Regions from separate parts of the Rhizobium sp. BIGb0125 genome, predicted to be linked through region 3. Evidence: riboswitches for the same ligand, from Rfam matches in the RefSeq annotation. Region 3 holds a riboswitch; each other region holds the start of a gene.
What was found. Region 3 has a riboswitch for cobalamin ahead of M2418_RS12630 (ABC transporter substrate-binding protein). Riboswitches for the same ligand answer to the same signal wherever they lie in the genome.
Positions count from the first base shown of each region.

Region 1: another riboswitch for cobalamin. It lies ahead of M2418_RS10710 ((2Fe-2S) ferredoxin domain-containing protein); the one in region 3 lies ahead of M2418_RS12630 (ABC transporter substrate-binding protein).
Region 2: another riboswitch for cobalamin. It lies ahead of M2418_RS21320 (DUF1636 family protein); the one in region 3 lies ahead of M2418_RS12630 (ABC transporter substrate-binding protein).
Region 4: another riboswitch for cobalamin. It lies ahead of M2418_RS06840 (CbtB-domain containing protein); the one in region 3 lies ahead of M2418_RS12630 (ABC transporter substrate-binding protein).

Region 1 covers NZ_JANUDV010000003.1:498,431-503,782, forward strand. The annotation lists gene M2418_RS10700 (ABC transporter permease) at 1-762, opposite strand, end outside; gene M2418_RS10705 (ABC transporter substrate-binding protein) at 765-2,261, opposite strand; gene M2418_RS10710 ((2Fe-2S) ferredoxin domain-containing protein) at 2,276-3,064, opposite strand; cobalamin riboswitch at 3,194-3,385, opposite strand; gene M2418_RS10715 (GNAT family N-acetyltransferase) at 3,588-4,205, opposite strand; gene M2418_RS10720 (helix-turn-helix domain-containing protein) at 4,258-4,815, opposite strand; gene M2418_RS10725 (DMT family transporter) at 4,841-5,352, shown strand, end outside.
Region 2 covers NZ_JANUDV010000008.1:88,617-93,968, forward strand. The annotation lists gene cbiB (adenosylcobinamide-phosphate synthase CbiB) at 1-580, shown strand, start outside; gene M2418_RS21310 (cobyric acid synthase) at 567-2,024, opposite strand; gene cobO (cob(I)yrinic acid a,c-diamide adenosyltransferase) at 2,036-2,653, opposite strand; cobalamin riboswitch at 2,788-3,001, shown strand; gene M2418_RS21320 (DUF1636 family protein) at 3,124-3,549, shown strand; gene cobW (cobalamin biosynthesis protein CobW) at 3,546-4,583, shown strand; gene cobN (cobaltochelatase subunit CobN) at 4,587-5,352, shown strand, end outside.
Region 3 covers NZ_JANUDV010000004.1:193,799-199,150, reverse strand. The annotation lists gene M2418_RS12645 (class I SAM-dependent methyltransferase) at 1-97, opposite strand, end outside; gene M2418_RS12640 (ABC transporter ATP-binding protein) at 100-864, opposite strand; gene M2418_RS12635 (iron ABC transporter permease) at 861-1,892, opposite strand; gene M2418_RS12630 (ABC transporter substrate-binding protein) at 1,898-2,917, opposite strand; cobalamin riboswitch at 3,099-3,337, opposite strand; gene M2418_RS12625 (methyl-accepting chemotaxis protein) at 3,445-5,352, opposite strand, start outside.
Region 4 covers NZ_JANUDV010000002.1:585,041-590,392, reverse strand. The annotation lists gene M2418_RS06850 (EAL domain-containing protein) at 1-1,190, shown strand, start outside; gene M2418_RS06845 (PAS domain-containing methyl-accepting chemotaxis protein) at 1,307-3,073, opposite strand; cobalamin riboswitch at 3,244-3,501, shown strand; gene M2418_RS06840 (CbtB-domain containing protein) at 3,673-3,855, shown strand; gene M2418_RS06835 (CbtA family protein) at 3,867-4,592, shown strand; gene M2418_RS06830 (hypothetical protein) at 4,589-4,915, shown strand; gene M2418_RS06825 (type 1 glutamine amidotransferase family protein) at 4,922-5,352, opposite strand, start outside.

The sequences.
Region 1 (5,352 bases), on a different contig from region 3:
GCCGAACAGGATTTCCATGGTTGCGGTTGAGCCGATGACCCAACCGGCCTCGGAGCGAGCGGCCGACAGCAGCGCGTAAAGCGCGCTGCGGTGGCCGTGGCGCCACAGCGCCTGACGGGGTGACAGACCCTTGGCCAAAGCGGTGACGTAAAATGGCAGGGCTGCGGTTTGCCTGAGATCATGGCGGTAAACCCGCGCCAGTACGGCTACCGAATGCAGCGCAATCAACACAATGGGCAGGACGATCGAGGCCGTGTCATTGGCAAAGGGTCTGATCCACTTCAACTGCACGCCCAGCACCCATAACAGCACCAGCCCGGCCCAGAAGGCCGGAACGGCCTGCACGAACACAGACAGGCTGCGGCTGAACCTGTCGACGATACCGCCGGGTTTGAGCGCAGCAAAAAAGCCAAGCGGCACGGCCAGCAGCATGGCGAGAAAAAGCCCTGACAGGCCCATGAACAGCGAGACCGGCAGGCGCGCGGCAAACTCTGCAAACACCGCCTCACCCGTGCGGAAGGAGCGGCCCCAGTCGCCCACAACGAACCCTTGCAGCCAGTGCAGGTAGCGCAGCGGAATTGGCTGATCCAGCCCCCATTCCGCCCGCAAGGCCGCGAATGTTGCATCCGTTGCCGGCAGGTTCCAGACATGCACGGCAATGGCCACGGGGTCAGACGGCATTGTCGAAATAATGGCGAAGGCGGCGAAGGAAATCGCCGCCAGCCCAATGGCTGATCTGATGCAGGGCCAGATCAGGTTCATGACTATTTCGCTTCGCCAATATCGGCGCGCAGGACGTGGTAGTCCGAACCCCAGGGCTGATAGTTTTCCAGCCGCTTGGACACACCGACATACCAGACCGGCGAGACAAGGAACGAGGCCGGAACGTCCTCAAACAGCTTGTCCTGCGCATCCAGCGCAATGCTGACGCGGGCATCCGGTTCACCTTCCGACGCAAAGCGGTCGAGAATGGCGTCAAATTCCGGCGATGCATATTTGGCGTAGTTGAGCGACGCGCCGGTACGTAGCATCGAGTTGAGGAAGAAGGCCGGGTCACCGCTTGGTGCAGTGTGTTGTGCCCAGAGCGCAATATCGAAATCGCCTGCCGAAGCAACCTGCTGGATGCTTTCAACCACCTGCGTATCAAGCTCCACGCCGACCCGTGCCAGCTGCGCCTTGACGACCGGCAGCATGGTTACGAGGTCAGGACGCTGCGGATAGGTAATGGCCAGCAGGCGCAGCGGCTTGCCGTCCTTTTCGCGGGTGCCGTTGGAACCCTTGGTCCAGCCCGCCTCCTCCAGCAGCGCCGCTGCCTTATCCAGATCTGTGACGCGGGCATTTTTTCCAGCAAAGGGAAAATAGGCGGCGTAAGCACCGGTTGCCGGTTCACCGCCATTGATCGCAGCTGCCAGTTCGGTGCGGTCAAAGGCCAGATCAAGCGCCTGGCGCAGTTTGACATCTGCCAGCAACGGACGGGTGGTGTTGAGGAAGGCCAGATACTGATAACCGACCGGGAAAGACTTGATGGTAAGGTCCGGGTTGGTTTTCAGGCGGCTGACGACTTCCGACGGCAGGCCGAAGGCCAGATCAAGCTCGCCGGATTCCAGCGCCAATGTCATGCTTTGCGCGTCACCAAACTTGCGGAACTCAACCGGAGAACGACTGTCTGCACCGGCAAAATGGGCGTTGGGTGCAAGTGTGATCGAGGCATCTGTCTTGAAGGCGGCAATGCTGTAAGGGCCGGTAAACAGCGCTTCACCATTGGCCGCCGGTGTGTAGGCCACCAGTGGCCATTCGGCAAACAGCGCCTGAATGTAAGGCACCGGCTTTTCCGTCGTGACCTTGAGTGTCAGGTCATCCACCGCGGCAAAACTCAGCTTGCCACCGGTCGCAAGCGCCGCCTTGTTGTTGGCGAAGGTATTGTCAAATCCGGCGGCCAGCGCCTTGGCGGTGACGGGCGAACCGTCTGAAAAGGCGCGGCCCGGCTGCAGGGTGATTGTCCAGGTCAGATCGTCATTGCGCTCTGCCTTGTCAGCCAGTTCCGGCACCAGCTTGCCATCACGGTCAACGGTAAACAGGTTTTCGCCAACGCCGTGGCTGGTCAGTGCCCAGCCATTGGAACCCTTGGCCGGATCGGTGCCCGAGGTGATGTAGGTTGCGCCAACGCGCAGCGGCTCTGCGGCAAAACCGGCAGCCGCCGTGGACATGACGGCGGTGGCAAGCCAGGTCGCACCAAGGCGCGACAGGAATTTGGATGACATTTTATCTCCTCGGATCAGTTTTGGGGAATACGCAGCCGCTGCTTGCGGCCTGTTGGATGGTAGGCGTGGGTCTCGACCACATGGTTGCCGAGTTCAGGGCTGCCGAGCAGATGGCCTGCAATGATGTCATCGACCGCCTGTTCGGTAACGCCGCCGTAATAGGTGCCATCGGGAAACACCTGCAGCACCGGCGCCAGATTGCACGGCCCAAGGCAGGTGGATTTGGCTGTCATGGTGCCAGCACCGGTGACGCGCAGTTTCAAACGTTCCTGCTGGTTGCGAAGGTGGTTCCAGATCGTATCGGCGCCTGCGCTGTTGCAGGCACCGCCGGAACAGACGAGAACGCGGTATTTTTGCGCGGGCACCAGCGAGCCTTCCTGTACGACCGCCTTGGCGGGCGTGGTTTCCAGCGCCTGCGCCTGCCCCAAAAGCTCGCTCATCAGCGGCAGCATTTGGCTGGCAGAGGCGATATCGCCGGTGATGGAAATTTCGGGCCAGGGCTGGGTGGCTGACGCACGCCAGCGCTTCAGCGACTTGACCAGCCAGTTGCGGAAACTCGGCTCGACCGGCAGAACCAGCGGCAGAATGGTGATATGGTCAAGCTGCTGTTCCAGCAGGGAAAACAGCCCGTCGCGCAGCGAGGGCGTGCCCTGCTCCGTAAAGGCAAATTGCACGATGTCTCCGGAGTGTGACAGCGCAATATGTTCAGCCAGGTTTTCGGCAAGACGTTGCATTTCCAGATGTGGAGATGCGGCAAAGGCAGACTTTGCAATGAGAAGAATGGCGCGCCGTGACGGGCGCATGGGTGGGGTTTTCTTAAGTTCTACGTCTTCATTCACTGCCAAAATCTCGAATACAGGAGGCAGCAAAAATGAAGGCATGTCTGGCAGGAAGGCCGCGCACACACTCATTCCTGTGGCACACCCCGACCACGGAATCGTATCTCGTCAGGCAGGTCTCCTGGCTTGCGGGTCAATGCCGTTGTCCGTCTTCCCGGCATTTCTGCCAGTGACATGTTGGACAAACGGCTAACCGCTTACAGTTGCGGGACAGCTTCGGTTTTGCACCGAATTCCCTCTTAGCTTCCACCCAGAGGTGGAAGAACCATGACCCAGACAAGCTACACGTTCAGATATCACTGTCAATGTTACCAAGCCGCGCTTTGGTACGGGCAGCGGATGGACCGACAGACAACATAAGTTACGTTATTACATAACATGACTATCTATTATGGCAAGAGCATTGGGTGGCGAATGCACGGCAAGCCCCTGCCCCTGGCAACCGTGTGACAAGGGCAAGGTTGGGTGACTGGTGTTAGGCTTGTTTCTATTCCGGCTGGATCAGCGGCACATGCGGTGCGGCCGTCAGTGGCAGGTGGCCGGTCAGGCGCGGATCGGCCTGCGTTTCCACCTGAAAAGCGTACGGCCGGAAACCGGAGCGCAGGTAAAAGCCGAGTGCCGAGGGATGGTCCAGCGTGCAGGTGTGCAGGTGCAGGCGTTTGATGTCTCTCTGCCAGGCACGTTTCAGCGTCGCATTCATCAGCGCGCGGCCAAGACCCTTGCCGGTTACTTCCTCGGTCAGGCCCAGAAACACCAGCTCACACTCATTCGGTTGACGAAAATCAAGTTCCATCAGGCCGATGTCCTGCTGACCATCGCGCAGCACATAGACCTCGACGTCGTCATGGCCGATGATCGAGGCCAGTTTTTCATCGCTGATGATGAGGCGCGAGAACCACAGCCATTCTGCACCAATCTTTCGGTACAGCGTGCGGTAGGCCTCCAGATTTGGCTTTTCCATTCGTTCAAGGCGGATGTCACCGGCAAAGGACGGTTCCGCCGCGTGCGGGTTTTCGGTCATTTCCAGACAGGTGACGACACTGGCAACATGTCCCGGCTGGACGTGCGAATAACCTGATGGCGTGAAGGTCTTTGTGGTGCTCATGATCATGCTCGATATATGCGGAAGGCAGGAATTGGGGTGTTTGGGCTTGCGTTTAGCAAACCACCACGCGGGTAAAATGCAGCACTTCATCGCCGATATTTTCATAGGAATAAGGCTGGGCGCTGTCGAAAATGGTGAAGTCCCCGGCTTTGACCACCACCGAACCATCCTGTTTGTTGATGCGCAGGCGACCCGCCGACACGGATATCATTTCATACCAGCCAACCGGGTCCGGCTCTGCCTGATAGGTATCGCCCACATCGATCGACCAGGACCACAATTCGGCAAGGCTGCGGGCTGGCGCCGTGCCCAACAGCACGGCAAAACTTTTGCGTGTTGCGCCGCGCCAGGCAATTTCCTCGACCTTGGTGGTGCTGGCGGCCGGATTTGCCACCATGGCCGCAAAGCCGACACCCAGCGCACGCGACAGCGAGGCCAGTTTGCTGAGGCTGATATTGGTATCGCCGCTTTCGAGATTGCTGATCATGCGACGGCTGAGGCCGGAGGCCTGGGCCAGTGCTTCCTGACTCATGCCCGCGTCGGCACGGTACCGGCGAAGATTGGCAGCCACATGCGCGAGAACATCGGATGGGTCATCTTGACTGTGCATTATATTGCTCATATTGCGTATTATTATGCACACACTTTCGAAATACAAGCTGGTTTTTTCCCGCCAGGAGCTGGCGTTGATCGCCATTACCGTGGTCTGGGGCGCGACATTCCTGATCATACACACTGCCATGAGCCATACCGGGCCGCTGTTTTTTGTCGGCCTGCGGTTTCTCGGAGCTGCTGCCATTTGTCTGGTCATTTTCCGCAAACGCATGCGGCACCTGACCCTGACCGAACTGCGTGGCGGCGCGGTTATCGGCACATCGATATTCATCGTGTTTTCCCTGCAGACCTTCGGGTTGCAGACGGTCAACAGCAGCACATCGGCCTTTTTGACGGCGCTTTACGTGCCGCTGGTGCCGCTGCTGCAATGGCTGGTGTTGAAACGGCCGCCGAAAACCACCACGCTTGTTGGTGTGGCGCTGGCCTTTGCCGGGTTGGTGATGATTGCCGGGCCGGATGCGCTGCATGTCGGGCTTGGGGCCGGCGAAATTGCCACCTTGCTGAGTGCCTTTGCCATTGCCGTCGAGATACT
Region 2 (5,352 bases), on a different contig from region 3:
TGTCGGCCGTGACCCGGATCAGCTTGACGAAGCGGCCGTCTGCCGGGCAGCAATTGAAAGTCTGGCTGAAAATTTTTCCGATGGCATCGTTGCCCCCGCTTTCTGGATCGGCATGTTGGGTTTGCCCGGTGGTGCAGCCTATAAGGCTATCAACACGGCAGACAGCATGATCGGCCACCGCAACAAGCGTTATGAAGCCTTTGGCAAGGCATCAGCCAAGCTGGATGACCTGGTCAATCTGCCAGCCTCACGTCTGACTGGTTATCTGTTCGTAGTCGCTGCCGTGTTCGTAAAGGACGCGTCTCCCAAGCGTGCGCTGAATGCCATCAAACGTGATGCGCATCATCATCGCTCTCCCAACGCTGGATGGCCGGAAGCGGCACTTGCCGGTGCTTTGGGCTACGCGCTTGCTGGCCCGCGTTCCTATGATGGCCAGATGATTGAGGCACGTTTTATGGGCAGAGGTGGACGTCGTGACTTGACGGCCGCCGACATTCGTCGCGCCTTGAAGCTGACACGGATCGCCGATGGATTGCTGATTGCGCTGTTTGGTTGTCTAGTTCTTGTTATCGGGCGATAGCCAAAAGTCTGTCCAGATCGAGATGAGTTTCCATATGGGCCGCCAATCGATCAAGGACTTCATCAACCTGCTGTTCGTAATTGAGTGCCGAACTGCTGCCACCTAACCGCTCCAGCCACACGCCTCTTTGTCGATCATCGGCAAAAAGACCGTGGATGTAGGTGCCGAGAACACGCCCCGCCGGTGAAATCGCCCCTTCAATGTGATCATCGACAGATGAAAACGGTCGGTCGCAGTCTTTACCAGTGGTAATGCCGACGTGCATTTCATAGCCGGAGAATGAAGTACCGTCGAAACTTGAACCGGTCACCGAGGCGAGGCGCTTATCTCCTGTCAAAACGGTGTCGGCGTCAAGCAGGCCCAAACCCTCGACCGTGGCTGGCGGTCCTTCGATGCCCTTTGGGTCGGCGATCGTGTTGCCCAGCATCTGATAGCCGCCACACAGGCCCAGCACATAACCGCCGCGTCTGACGTGAGACTTGATATCGATATCAAGCCCGGACTTTTTCAGCACTTCCAGATCAGCAATTGTCGACTTTGATCCGCACAGGAGAACCAGCGCGCAATCGGCTGGAATGGTCTGTCCGGGTCTCACCCTGACAAGTTCGACAGTCTCTTCCATGTCGAGAGGATCGAGATCATCAAAATTGGAAATATGCGGCAGGATCGGCACTGCAATACGGATTTTTGCGCCGGGCTTTTGTGTGGCGGGCCCACTCAGGCCAAGCGCGTCTTCGGCCGGTAGCTGTTGCGCCTCGGCAAAGTGAGGCAGAAGGCCTATGCTGCGCCATCCGGTTTTGTCGGCAATGATCCGCATTCCATTGTCGAACAGTGTTGGATCGCCGCGGAAACGGTTGACGATAAATCCCTCGATCATCGCCGCATCATCCAGGTCCAGAACCGTTTTGGTGCCAACCAGGCTGGCGATAACGCCTCCTCGGTCAATATCGCCGATCAGAATGACGGGTGCATCGGCGGCACGGGCAAATCCCATATTGGCAATATCATTGGCGCGCAGATTGACTTCGGAGGCACTGCCAGCACCTTCGACCAGCACCAGATCAGCTTGTGACTTGAGACGTTCCAAACTCTCTAACACATGCGGCATCAGACCTGCCTTCATATGCTGGTAATCGGCAGCCTTAGCATTACCAATGACCTTTCCCTGCACAACCACCTGCGCACCGGTTTCGCTTTGCGGCTTCAACAGCACCGGGTTCATGTGAACAGATAGAGGAACGCCGGCAGCGCGCGCCTGTAGCGCCTGGGCGCGGCCAATTTCACCGCCGTCAGCGGTCACAGCAGCATTGTTGGACATGTTTTGAGGTTTGAATGGCAGCACCGACAAGCCACGTTTGACAAAGGCGCGGGCAAGGCCTGCGACCATAAGCGATTTGCCGACATCAGAGCCGGTGCCCTGAAACATCAGAACGCGTGCTGCCATGTGGTTTTATCCTAAAACTCGATACCGGCCTGGGCTTTGACGCCAGCCTTGAAGTGATGCTTCACCAGCGTCATCTCAGTCACCATATCAGCAGCATCGATCAAAGGCTGCTTGGCGTTACGGCCGGTGACGACAACATGCAAATCGGGGCTACGGTTCTGCAATGTCTCGATCACGTCGTTCAGGTCAAGATATTCGTAGCGGAGAGCAATGTTCAACTCGTCGAGGACAAGAAGTCCGATCGTTTTGTCCTCCATAAGCGTCTTTGCTTCCGCCCATGCCTTGGCGGCTGCGGCGACATCGCGTTTCAGATCCTGAGTGTCCCACGTGAAACCTTCGCCCATGGTGCGCCATTCGACGCGGTCTCCGAACAGAGTCAAGGCTTGTTGTTCACCGGTCGCCCAAGCGCCCTTTATGAACTGCACGACACCGACGCGGCGGCCATTGCCAAGCATGCGCAGCGCCAGACCGAAGGCCGCGGTAGACTTGCCTTTACCCGGTCCGGTATTGACGATCAAAAGCCCTTTTTCGACCGTTTTTTCCGCGACTTCGGCATCCTGGACGGCTTTGCGATTGACCATTTTTTGGCGGTGACGCTCGGCCTCAGTCTCGGTAATCTCGCGGGTCATGGCGGTATTCCTGTCATTGCTATGTCTAAAAACGCTTATCTGCTATTTGCGAAGCGGCAACTATAGCCAATTTGCCTCACCCGGCAATGCTGGCGGCATGTGGGCTTTGCATTGACCGCAGCAGCGGTTGCGCCTAAGTGTAAATCACTGACGGTCTTTTTCCGGCAACGGGAAAAGCTAAGAGGGAACACGGTTCCGCCCCGATTTGACGGGCCACTCCGTGGCTGCCCCCGCAACTGTAAGCGGTCAGCCCACGCCGAAACGCCACTGGACATATGTTCGGGAAGGCGGCGACACGGGCGCCATAAGCCGCAAGCCAGGAGACCTGCCGTTTCAGGAAAATACGTCTGTCGGGCGGGGTGCTCCGGTCAGTCGAACCGATCGAATATCTGGCTCTCATCGCGATGAATTGCCGTTTTCGATAACCGCACCCCATGATTTTTTTGAAGGCGCGGAAAGCGAATACGGATTTGGATATTACGGCAACATCACCCTGCCCTGATGGTAAAACACAAAACGGCACCGCTGATGGTGTCGTCGTATTTGTCTGCCGAAACTGTCGCAGCGAGGACGATCCGAATGCCGATCCCCGCCCCGGCGCGCTTTTGTCATCTGCCGCTATCGCGAAGGCCCAGGATGTTGGCATCGAGGTACGTAGCGTCAATTGTCTTGCCAATTGCAAGCGTGGTTTGAGCGCCAGTATTCGCAGTGTTGATGGCTGGTCCTATATTTTTGGCGGCCTTGCACAAGACGATGCTGACGACCTGCTGATCGGCGCGCAATTGCTTGCCAGTGCGCCGGACGGTCTTATGCCTTGGCGCGGACGTCCCGACAGTTTGAAACGCGGCATGATTGCCCGTATTCCACCATTTGATTACACAGAGGAAAAATCATGAGCAATTCGCTGGACCGTGTCCCTTGCACCATCGTCACCGGTTTTCTGGGTGCTGGAAAAACCACGCTTCTGCGTGGTCTTCTGGAAAAACTGGAAGGCAAGCGTCTTGCGATTATCGTCAATGAGTTTGGCGATGTTGGCATTGATGGGGAAATCCTCAAGGGCTGCGGTATCGAAAGCTGCCCGGAAGAAAATATCGTTGAACTGGCAAATGGCTGCATTTGCTGCACGGTTGCCGATGATTTTCAGCCAGCGATCGAGCAGATCCTCAGCCGTCAGCCGAAGGTGGAGCATATTTTGATCGAAACTTCCGGCCTTGCCCTGCCGAAGCCTCTGGTGCAGGCGTTCCAGTGGCCGGCAATCAAAAGCCGCGTCACGGTGGATGCTGTTATCGCTGTTGCCGACGGTGCTGCACTTGCAGAAGGCATGGTCTCGCATGATCTGGATGCTCTTGCTGCCCAGCGTGCCAATGACGAGGCGCTTGACCATGACGATCCGGTCGAAGAAGTGTTCGAAGACCAGATTGCCTGCGCTGACCTTATCGTCCTGACCAAGGGCGATCTGCTGGATGCCGAAGGTCTGGAACGCGCCAAGGCGCATATTGGCGAACATCTGCCCAAGGCTGCAAAGATCGTTGTAGCGTCCAATGGCGCCATTGATCCCGCTGTCCTGATCGGTCTTGGTCTTGCTGTGGAAGACGACATTGAAAATCGCCATACCCATCACGATGAGGAAGAAGACCACGATCACGACGAGTTCGACAGCTTCGTTGTGGAATTGTCGGCGGTAAGTGACCCGGAAGCTCTGGCGTCCCGTATCGCTGAAACAGCTGCTGCGGAAAACGTGCTGCGCATCAAGGGATTTGTCGAGGTTTCCGCCAAGCCTATGCGCCTGCAGGTGCAGGCAGTAGGTTCGCGCGTCAATCATTATTTTGATCGCCCATGGGCAGCAGGCGAAACCCGCCGCAGCCGTCTGGTTGTCATTGGTGAAAAGGGTATCGATCGCGCAAAAATCGAAAAGATGCTTGCGGCCTGATCCATGCATATTCTCGCCACCACATCTTCGTCTCTCGACGACCTGATCGAGCCGGTTGATCTCAACCAGCCACAGGCGGATGTGGTGGTGTTATCTTTTTCTAGCAGCGATCTGGCAGGTCTGGAGCGTGGTTGGAAGCAGACATGTACTGGCTCTCTCTCCCTCGTCTCTGCCAACCTGTCCGAACTTCGCCATCCCATGTCTGTCGATCTTTGGATTGAGAAGACGGCGGAAAAGGCGAAACTGATCCTTATCCGGATTCTCGGCGGTGCAGATCGTTGGCGTTACGGTGTCGATCAGCTTGGTTTGATGGCTAGGCGACGTGGCATCAAACTGGTCCTTTTGCCCGGTGAATGCAGCGAGCGGGACGACAAATTGGAAGCGGCGTCCACCGTTGACGCTTCTACTCTTTCGGCAATCCTGTCATTTTTCCGCGAAGGCGGCAGCTCCAATATGGCGCTGCTGTCCGCCGGTTTGAGCGCTTTGGTTCAGGGTGAAGCATGGCCTAAGATCGTACCAGACCCTTTGCCAAAGGCCGGGTTCTACCGACCCGGTGAGGGGTTTGTCGATCTTGAGCGAGCATTGGATGGCTTTACTCCCGATGCACCTGTCTTGCCAATGTTGTTTTACCGCTCGATGTTGCTGGCGGCGGATATCGCGCCTGTCGATGCGTTGTTTGCGGCTTTGGAAAGGCGTGGGTTTGCGCCATTGCCGATTTTCGTCAGCGGCCTGAAGGACGCTGAGGCAATTCGGTTTCTAGAGGAGAAGC
Region 3 (5,352 bases):
GTGGAATACGATGGCCGAATACCAGATCGAATGTTTCCGACCGTTTCGACCAGTAATCCCTGATATCGTCCTTGAGATGGAAGTTGTCGATGCTCATGGTCAAGCCGTCTTGTACTGGATATGGCAACGGCCATGGTAAGATGATCGCTCGATACGCGCACTAACTCCAAAAACGTCACGAATGAGCGTTTCCGTCAGAACCTCTTCTGGCGGGCCGAAAGCCACGATCTCCCCTGCATGCATGACCGCGAGATTATCGCAGAACATCGCTGCAAGATTGAGATCATGCAAGGCGACGATACACGTTACCGGCAACCGGGACACCAGCGCCAGAATGTCCAGCTGGTGCTGAATGTCGAGGTGGTTGGTTGGTTCATCCAACAGAAGCTGTGACGGCGTTTGCGCCAATGCCCGGGCAATATGAACCCGCTGTTTTTCACCACCAGACAGCGTGTGCCAAAACCTAGACGCTTTATCCAGCATGCCGACATGTGTCAGCGCATCCTGTACGGCGGCCTCATCTTCCGACTTCCAGATTGAAATCGGGCTGCGATGCGGTGTTCGTCCAAGCTTGACGACATCGAGCACACTGACCTGGATTTCCGTCGTTGCCTGTTGTTCAACAAAGGCCGTACTTTTGGCAATCTGGGCCTGAGAAAGGGTCGCTATGTCCTCGCCGCCAAGTGTAATTACGCCGCTCTGGACTTTGCGGATACGGCAGATGAGCCGCAGCAAACTGGATTTTCCCGAACCATTTGGCCCAAGCAGGCCAAGCGTCGTGCCGGGTGCAGCGTCGAGAGTTACGCCATTGACAATAAGACTGCCGCCTGAAGCCCAGTGCACTTTTTCCAGCGAAATACTCATGCGGCCCTCCGTGCACGGTAGAGAATAAAGGCAAAAGCGGGCGCGCCAAACAATGCAGTTACCACGCCGATTGGCAGGATTTGCTGTGGGATGATGATACGTGACACGATATCGGCTGCCACCATGAATATGGCACCGATCATCGCAGACACAGGCAAAAGACGCTGATGTCCGGAGCCAGCAATGAACCGTGCGGCATGGGGAATGACCAACCCGACAAATCCGATACAGCCAACGATGCTGACGACGGTTGCCGTCATCAATGCCGTCACGCCAAGCAGAGTTATGCGTACACGACGAACGGGAATACCAAGTCCGGCGGCGGTATCTGTACCGAACATGAAAGCATCCAATGCCCGGGCATGGGCCGCACAAAACACAAAACCCAACAATGCAACGGGTGCAGCGAGATAAACGTCCGGCCAGCGCACACCGGACAGGCTACCGAGCAACCAGAACATCACACCACGTGCCTGTTCTGCATTTGCAGATGTGGTGACGATATAGGATGTCAGCGCATTAAAGAGCTGCGAACCGGCCACGCCGGCAAGAATTATACGGTCGCTGCTGCCACCAGCGCCGGCCGCAAGCAGTGACACGAGAAGAAACGCAACGACGGCGCCCAGAAATGCGCCCGTAGACAGTGTCAAAACACCGTAACCGATTCCCAGAACCATAATACAAACGGCACCGGTCGAGGCACCTGCGGAAATGCCCAGCACGAAAGGTTCAGCAAGAGGGTTGCGTAGCAATGCTTGCAGGATCACGCCACAGAGCGCCAGCGCAGCCCCTGCACTTGCCGCAACCAAGGCGCGGCTCAGACGATAGTCCCAGATTACGCCTTCATGGATGCGGCTGATTTCAAACGGCATTCCAAAGGCGCGTTTCATGATCGCCTTGACCGTCGTATCGAGCGGAATGGAAATTTCGCCGATCGACACGGCAAGACTTATCATGAAGCCGAGAAGCGTCAGAAAAAAGACGGTGACTGCCAAAGGCAGCCACCATGCTGAACGACGTGCAGGCATTTCTGTCACTTGGAAATCCCGAGCGCCTGGATACCCTTTGCCAGGATTTCAATGCCATCAATCGTACGAATGGTCGGGTTCATGGACTGTGCATCCATCATGACGAAATGTTTGTTCTTAACGGCATCCATGTGGCTGGTGACCGGATCGTTCTCCAGGAAGTCGATCTTGACCGCAGGATCATCGGCGGCATAACGGCGACGATCCATGGTAGCGATAACGACGACAGCAGGGTTGGATTCGGCAATGGTTTCCCAACCGACCAGCGGCCACTCTTCTTCCGTGCTTACGACATTTTTGGCACCAAGCGTTTTCAGAATATAGGCCGGAGCACTGTTTTTACCGGCAATATAGGCGTCGCCCTTCACTTCCTTGCTGGAGAACCAGAAAACAACAGGAAGATTGGCCGACGATGCGTTTCCGATCGACGCGACGGCTGCGGCCTCACGTGCCCTCAGATCGGCTACCAGTTTTTCGCCCCGTTCTTTGATATCGAAAATATCGGAGAGTTCGCTGATCTGCTGATAGATCAGATCCATCGTGAAAAGTTCTTTGCGTACGCCATCGCCACCATCGGCATTGATCTTGGCCACGCAGTCTGCAGGAGAAACATAGGTATTGATGCCAAGTGAACCGAATTGTTCGCGTTTGCCCACAGAACCCTGCGTGCCGACGTGCCATTCGAACTCCGCAGCAACCAGATCAGGCTCTTTGCCGACAACCGATTCAAAGCTGGGGTCATTGTCTGCAAGGCGCGGAATTTGCGCATTGACGCCTTCATATTCTTTCAAAACCGGCCCAACCCAAACGGCGGTACCGGCAATCTTGTCTGCCAAGCCAAGGGAAAACAGGATTTCGGTCATGCCCTGTCCGATCGAAACGATCTTTGCTGGCGCCTTTTCGAACGTAATCGACTGACCGCAATTGGTAACCGTCAACGGATATTGGGTCGCCGCATGGGCACTAGCAGAGAACCCGGCAACTAAAACGGTTACAGCACTGAGAGTTTTTATGATGGCACGCATGGAAGCCTTCCGATTGGAAATATTTGAAATGCAGTTGAGATTACGGGCCTAAATTGCCCGGTTTGTGCAGCGTTTAGAAAAACGACGCGCGGTTAACCCAACAATGCAATGAACGGAGGCAACAAATGCATATGTTATGTAATAACATGACTATTCCTTTCCGGACAACCCCGCCCGGTGCGTTGGATTAACAAATAACGGCAGGTCTCCTGGCTCACGAATTCACGCCGTTCATCTGCCTTCCCGTGCACTCAGCGGCACAGTGGCATGGTGTAAGAGCTACACCACAAGGATGAGCGGCAATCCGCTTACAGTTGCGGGGGCAGCCATGGCATTGTTTCTTCGATAGAAACGCACCATGTTCCCTATTAATCCCCTCCAGGTACAACCCTTTGGAGAACCGTCGGATGCCACTTATGGCCAAGGCGCAGACAAGGTCAAGGCTATTGCGACAGACCGAACAAAAGAAAACCGCCGCCCCAGAGATTGAGGCGGCGGCATTTTTCATTCTCAAAAATCTTGGAGGCTCAGAATTCTGTCCAGTCCGCTTCCTTGGCTGTAGTCGCAGCGGCAGATGAACCGCCACCGAAGGCGCTCGCCAACCTATTGCCCAGTGCACGTGCTGGAGACGCAATCGGCCTGGACTTTGTCGATGCTGCCACCGGTGCCGGTGCAGCAGGTCGCGAAGCCGAAGCGGCGGCGCGAGGAGCAGCAGGCCTTGCGAAACCAGCCATACCGCCGGTGCCTGTCAGTCTGAACTGGCCGAGCAGCGAGTTAAGGGACGTGGCTTCCGTTGCAAGACCATGGCTTGCCGCCGTTGTTTCTTCGACCATGGCAGCGTTCTGTTGCGTGCCCTGATCCATGGTGTTGACGGCGGTGTTGATTTCCTGAAGACCAACCGACTGTTCGCGGGTTGCCTCAGCAATCGCGTGAACATGCTGGTTGATTTCCTGAACCTGAGCAACGATAGCGTCCAGCGCCTTGCCTGTCTGGTCGACAAGGTGAACCCCGGTTTCGACATGCGATGTCGAGGCAGTGATCAGCGACTTGATTTCCTTTGCGGCATTTGCAGAACGCTGGGCAAGTTCACGAACTTCCTGCGCCACGACAGCAAAACCCTTACCAGCTTCACCAGCGCGGGCCGCTTCGACACCCGCGTTCAGAGCAAGCAGGTTGGTTTGGAAGGCAATGTCATCGATAACACCGATGATGTTACCGATTTCGCTGGAGGATTTTTCGATCTGCTCCATTGCGGTGACGGCTTCACGCACCACTTCACCAGACTTTTCTGCTTCCTGACGGGTACGGGAAACCAGGTGGCGTGCCTCTTCTGCGCGCTTGGCGGAATCTTTGACCGTCGTGGTGATTTCTTCCAGAGCGGCGGCTGTCTCTTCAACAGAAGCAGCCTGCTGCTCTGTGCGGCGGGAAAGGTCGTCAGCCGAGGAGCGGATTTCATTAGCACCAGCATCGATGGCGCGGGCATTTGTACCAACGCTCTGCATCGCCAGATCAAGCTTTTCTGCCGAATGGTTGAAGTTCTGACGCAGTGTGTCCAGTTGGCCGTTAAATGGATGTGCAATACGCGCAGCCAGATCGCCATCAGCCAGTTTGCCAAGCGCGGCACCCAGCGTATCGACGGCTTTCTGAATTTCTGCGGCTTCCAGGACCTTCTGCTGCTCGCGTTCAGCGCGCTCATTCTCGGTGCTGACGCGATCTTCATCAGCTTGACGGGACAGGCGACCACGTTCAATGGCGTTGTCGCGGAACACGGCCACTGCGGCCGCCATGTTGCCAATTTCGTCCTTGCGGTCGAGGCCGTCAATTTCAGACTTCACATCGCCACTGGCCAGTGTCTGCATGCGTTCGCGCAAACGAACCATCGGTGCAGTGATACCGGCGTGAGCGACGTAAATCGCAAAACAAACGGCCGCCACCAAGCCAACACACATAAAGATGAAGCTCTGTGTAATCGTCGAGCCGATCGATGCGGAAAGCGACTTGCTGCCATTGTCCAAAAGCTGCGACAGTGCGGTGTTGTTGGCACCGGCCTGATCCGAAACCTGTTTCAACAGTGTTTCCAGCTTTGACTGCATGGCTGGTAGTTCTGCGCCATTGCCGCCGAAATGCAGCTGCAGCATTTTTTCATACATGGTTTGCAGTTCGTTGGTCGAAGCCAGCAACTTCTCGATGTCGTCCTTGCGGCTCGGAACCGACGCCGGCACGGCGGCCAGTCGATCCTTGGCAAGCTTGAAGTTGGAGGCGAAGCGTTCGCGCATCTCCGGCAGGCCAGGATGCTGAGCATCCATTTGCAGCATACGCTCTGCCCAGACAACCGATGTCCAGATACCGGAAGCGGCACGGGCGCTCATCATGGCGGAGGTTGCTTCCTTGTCGATAAAGCCAAGGTAGCTGGTGTTTGCATCACTGAACTTGGC
Region 4 (5,352 bases), on a different contig from region 3:
AGGTCGCCGTTATCGCAGTCGATCTCGATAATTTCAAAGAGGTCAATGACACGCTTGGCCATGCCGCAGGTGACAGCGTTCTGGTGACATTGGCAAAGCGTCTGCGTGAACGACTGCTAACTGGTGAAACGGTTGGCCGCCTGGGTGGCGACGAATTTGTTGCCATAAAAAGCTTTACCGATCAGACGGAGCTGGACGAATTCATCCGCCGCATGAACCGCTTGCTGACCACCAAAATCGAACTCTCTCACACCGAGATTGTGCCGGGTGCCAGCCTTGGCGTGGCGATTTATCCGCAGGATGCCACTGACCGGGAAAAGTTGCTCAGCAATGCCGATATGGCTATGTACCGTTCCAAGGCCAGCATCGAACAGAAGATCAGCTTCTATGAAGCCGCGATGGACGAAGCGGCCAGGGAACGGCGGGCCATGGGCCGCGATATCTGGACTGCCCTTGAACAGAAGCAGTTCTACTTGACCTATCAGGTGCAGCGTTCGGTAAAGACCGATGAGGTCACCGGCTACGAAGTGCTACTGCGCTGGCTGCATCCGGAAAGAGGTCTCGTTTCACCAGTCGATTTCATTCCGATTGCAGAAGAATGTGGTGCGATCTCGGCGATTGGCGAATGGGTGCTGCATCAGGCCTGCCGTGAGGCCGCAGATTGGGACATCCCGCATAAGATTGCGGTCAATCTGTCCCCATTGCAATTGAACAATGTCATACTGGTCGAGAAGGTCCGGGAAATCCTGCTGGACACCGGCCTGCCTGCCGCGCGTCTTGAGCTTGAAGTCACCGAAAGCGCCATCATTGGCGACAAGGCGCGTGCACTGCATATCCTGCGTCAGATCAAGGCGATGGGCGTAACGATTGCGATTGATGACTTCGGCACCGGTTATTCGTCGCTTGAAACACTGCGGTCCTTCCCGTTCGACAAGATCAAGCTCGACAAGAGCTTCGTACATGAGCTGGAAAGCCGACAGTCCAAGGCTTTCGTCCGGGCAATTGTTGCACTCGGCAAAAGCCTCGATGTGGCGGTGCTGGCTGAAGGTGTCGAGACACGCGAGCAATTGCAGGTGCTGTTGTCGGAAGGATGCGACGAGGTTCAAGGCTTCCTGTTTGGTCGCCCGGCAACGCGCGAACAGCTGTCAGCTTCCACACCTCTGCTTTTTGGTATCGGCAAAGCTGTCTGAGTTGATACAAAAAATTACTGCCCGTCTCGTGAAAAACGGGCAGGTTAAAAATTCGACGGTTTCAGTGACGTGTAGACGGATGAACAACAGGCAAGGAGCAATCCTTGCCTTTGCTGTTATGACGCCTTGGCCAATCCCTTGATGGCGGATTTTGGCTGGTAAATGGTGTTTTTGCCGTAACCGCGATCTTCGGGTCCAAGTTTGGAGGCATCCGAGCCCGGCTCACGCTGCCATTTGCGGCGGTTAAGCTTGAAGCGCTTGACGAGATGTTCAAGTTCACCAGCACCTTCGGCCAATGCTTCAGAAATGGCGCTCATGCTGCTGACCATTGCGGCATTCTGCTGGGTCATCTGATCGAGCGAGCCGATTGCCGAATTGATCTCTGACAGCTTCGTGGATTGTTCAGAAGAGCCAATCGCGATGGCCTCGACATTGCTTTCGATGCTCTGCACAAAGCCTTGAATGTTCTTGAGTGCATCACCCGTCTTGCCAACCAGTCTGACGCCTTCATTGACCTCATTGGTCGAGTTCTTGATCAGGCCGGAGATTTCCTTGGCGGCGGAGGCTGAACGCTGGGCAAGCTCACGCACCTCCTGCGCGACGACCGCAAAACCTTTGCCCGCTTCACCGGCGCGGGCAGCCTCAACACCGGCGTTGAGGGCAAGCAAATTGGTCTGGAAGGCGATTTCATCGATGACGCCGATGATCTTGGAAATCTCGCGTGATGCGGTTTCAATGCGCGCCATGGCATCAACCGTTGCATCAACAACCTGCACGGAATCGACAGCTGCAATGCGGGCGTCCTGAACCAGCTTACGGGCCTCGGCCGTGCGACCGGTGGATTCGCGAACCGTCTCGGTAATCTGTTCAAGTGCTGCGGAAGTTTCCTCGAGAGCCGCCGCCTGTTGCTCCGAGCGGGTGGCAATGCCACTGGCACTGGCGCGCATCTCGCCGCTTTTACTGGACAGCATGGCCGTTTCGGTCAGCACCTGCTCAAGGGTTTCCTGGAACTTCGCCAGCGATTGGTTGAAGTCGTGGCGCAGGTGGTCGAACTCAGGAACGAAGGGGTCGTCGATTGTCAGACGAATATTGCATTCCGCCAGACGTTCAAGACCAGCGCCCACTTCCTGAAGTGCCCGTACGCGACCAGAGACATCGGTGGCAAATTTCACAACCTTGATGACCTTGCCTTCATCATTGAGGATTGGGTTGTAGGTCGCCTGAATGAAGATGGCACTGCCATCCTTGGTAATGCGCTTGAACTCGTCGGCATAAAATTCACCAGCCGCCAGACGTGGCCAGAACCCGGCATATTCATTGGAGGCAACATAGTCGGCCTCACAGAACATCTTGTGGTGGCGTCCCTTGATCTCTTCGAGGCTGTAACCCAGCGCCGAGCAGAAGTTTTCATTGGCGGTCAGGATCGTGCCATCCGGCTTGAACTCGATGACGGCCTGTGCGCGCGACAGCGCGGAAATCTTGCCCTTGCTTTCCACGCTCTCCTGCTTGGCGGCAGTAATGTCGGTGGCGATCTTCACCACCTTGACTACCTTGCCGCCGCGGATAATCGGGTTATAGCTGGCCTGGATCCAGATTTCTTCACCGCTCTTCGTCAGGCGGCGGAACTGGCGTTGCTCATACTGGCCGGAAGCGAGGCCCTTCCAGAACGTCGTGTAGTCTGCTGCGGCAGCGTCTTCTGCGCGCATGAACATTCTGTGATGACGGCCTTTGATCTCATCTAGCCGGTAACCGAGCGTCGCGCAGAAATTTTCGTTGGCGTCGAGCACCATGCCGTCGGGTGTAAAAGATATGATGGCCTGCGATCGGCTGAATGCAGACAGGATAGCCGCGGCTTCCGTGCTGAAAATGCGATCAAACCCCATAACTCCACCTGTCAAACTTGGTTAATGTCTATAACTATTCACTGGCAAATTTTAGTTAAAACTTTGATTAGATTTCCGCATTTTCAGCTCTAACGGTACAATCACCTTGTCACGCAGCGACACTGATTGCCCGATTGAAACGTCGCCCATTGACTCAAACCGTGCCGCGCCGGATAACAAAGATGGATGGTTCCTTGCCGGGTTTTCCGGCTGGATGAAAAGGGAACACGATAGGGAATTGTCCTCATTCGTGGCTGCCCCCGCAACTGTGAACGGAGAGCCTGAAAACAAAGAGCCACTGGTCTGGCGCATCGATATGAAATCATAGTGATTTTGCACTGTCGATGCGAAAAAACAGACAGACCGGGAAGGTGTTTTCAGGTTACGACCCGTGAGCCAGGAGACCTGCCATCGCGAGAGTGTCCATGCCGGCGGGGTGTCCGGAATTTGCGCGGTTTTGCGGAAATGCTTCGGCGGTTTCCTCTTTCTTCGTGTGCTTCCCCGTGGTGACGGATGTCGATTGCGGATCCGCGTGTCCATTGCATACGCTGCCGGTTCCGTTTTTGAGACTGCGTATGCATTGAGCGAGAGGGTTCACCATGTCTGTCCAAAACAACGCCGCCACGCAGGCGGTATCTGTCAAATCTGCCAGCGCAGTCCAGTCGCTTCTGGCCGTGTTCTGCGGCCTGTTCATCATCGGTTTTGTCGGCTTTTCGCATATCGAGGCCGTGCATAATGCCGCGCATGATACGCGCCATGCCAACGCCTTTCCCTGCCACTGAGGGAGAGCGACATGTCGTCTTTTCGTAATATCGTTTTTACATCCGTTCTGGTGGGGCTGATCTGCGGACTTGCCGTCAGTATCATGCAATATGTCGGCACCACACCGTTGATCCTGCATGCCGAGACATTCGAATCGGCTGGCGGTGAGGCCGGGCATAATCATGACGCAGCACCGGCAACCGGTGAAGCGGCTGCGCCTGCTGGCCACGCTCATGACGAAGAAGCCTGGGGACCGGCGGATGGTTTTGAGCGGAATGCCTACACGGCTGCTGCCAATATTCTGACGGCAATCGGTTATGCACTGGTTCTGACCGGCCTCATCTCACTGCGGGGCAGCAATATTGGCTGGCGTGAAGGTCTGTTCTGGGGGCTTGGCGGCTTTGCGGCCGTGGCTCTGGCGCCGATGGTCGGTCTGCCGCCTGAATTGCCGGGAAGCCCGGCTGGTGAACTGGCCGCGCGTCAGGCCTGGTGGATTGGCACTGCGGTAGCAACAGCAGGTGGTTTAGCGCTTTTGGCTTTCCGTCGTGAGCCATGGGCTGCGGTTCTCGCCATCGTGCTGATTGCTGCGCCGCATGTCATTGGTGCGCCGTTGCCGCCAGAAGGCGAACATGCTTTGGCACCACTGCCACTGGAGCGCCGTTTCATCATCCTTGCCACACTCACTAGCTTTGTCTTCTGGGTGTTGCTGGGTGCTTTGAGCGGCACGTTCCTCAAGCGCTTTGAAGCGGCCAAGTGAACAACGGTTCTGCCGAATGGAGCGTGGCGCTTGATGCGCTGCGCTTTTCTGTTCCCGGGCATGGCGCGCCTTGCGCCGTGCACCGCCTTGCTTTCAAGGCACTGCTTGGTGCATCACCGGATAGCGAGGCCTGCCTTGCCTGTTTTACCGAGCATCAGGCTGCGTTTGAAGCTGCCGCCCTCGACAAGATCAAGCGACAAAACCTACCAATCGACAAAAGCCTTCATCTGAACAGTCGGGATATTCGTCGCGCATTGGGTAACGATATCGCGTCGGGTCCACAGCGTGTTTGCCGGGTTCTCGACCGCGATGTTGCCAGCTGAGTTATCTCAGCGGTGCTCGGCTGCAAACGCCTTGATTTCTGATTCTGCTTCCTGTCCCCACAGGTCAAGCGCCTTGAGGATCTCGGTGGTAAAACTGACCGGCGCGGTTCCCGCTGCCGTGATAACGCCTTGGTCGCGCACCGCCTGTGGCTGGTCGCGATAATAATCTGCACCCGAATAGGCTGGATAGGCGCGGTGTGAGGCAAGTGAGTTGCCGGTATGGGCAACGTCATTCAAAATGCCGGTGCCGGCCAGCATGCTGGCGGCCGCGCAAATGCCGGCGACCACACGTCCCTCCCGCCGGAACCGCTGCACCATCTCGGTAAAGTCCGGCGCGCCGCCACGCTCCCAACTCAGTCCGCCTGGAACAATCAGTGCATCGATCGAGGCCGGATCAAGTGCACCATAGGCCACATCGGGCATGACTTTCAGGCCAC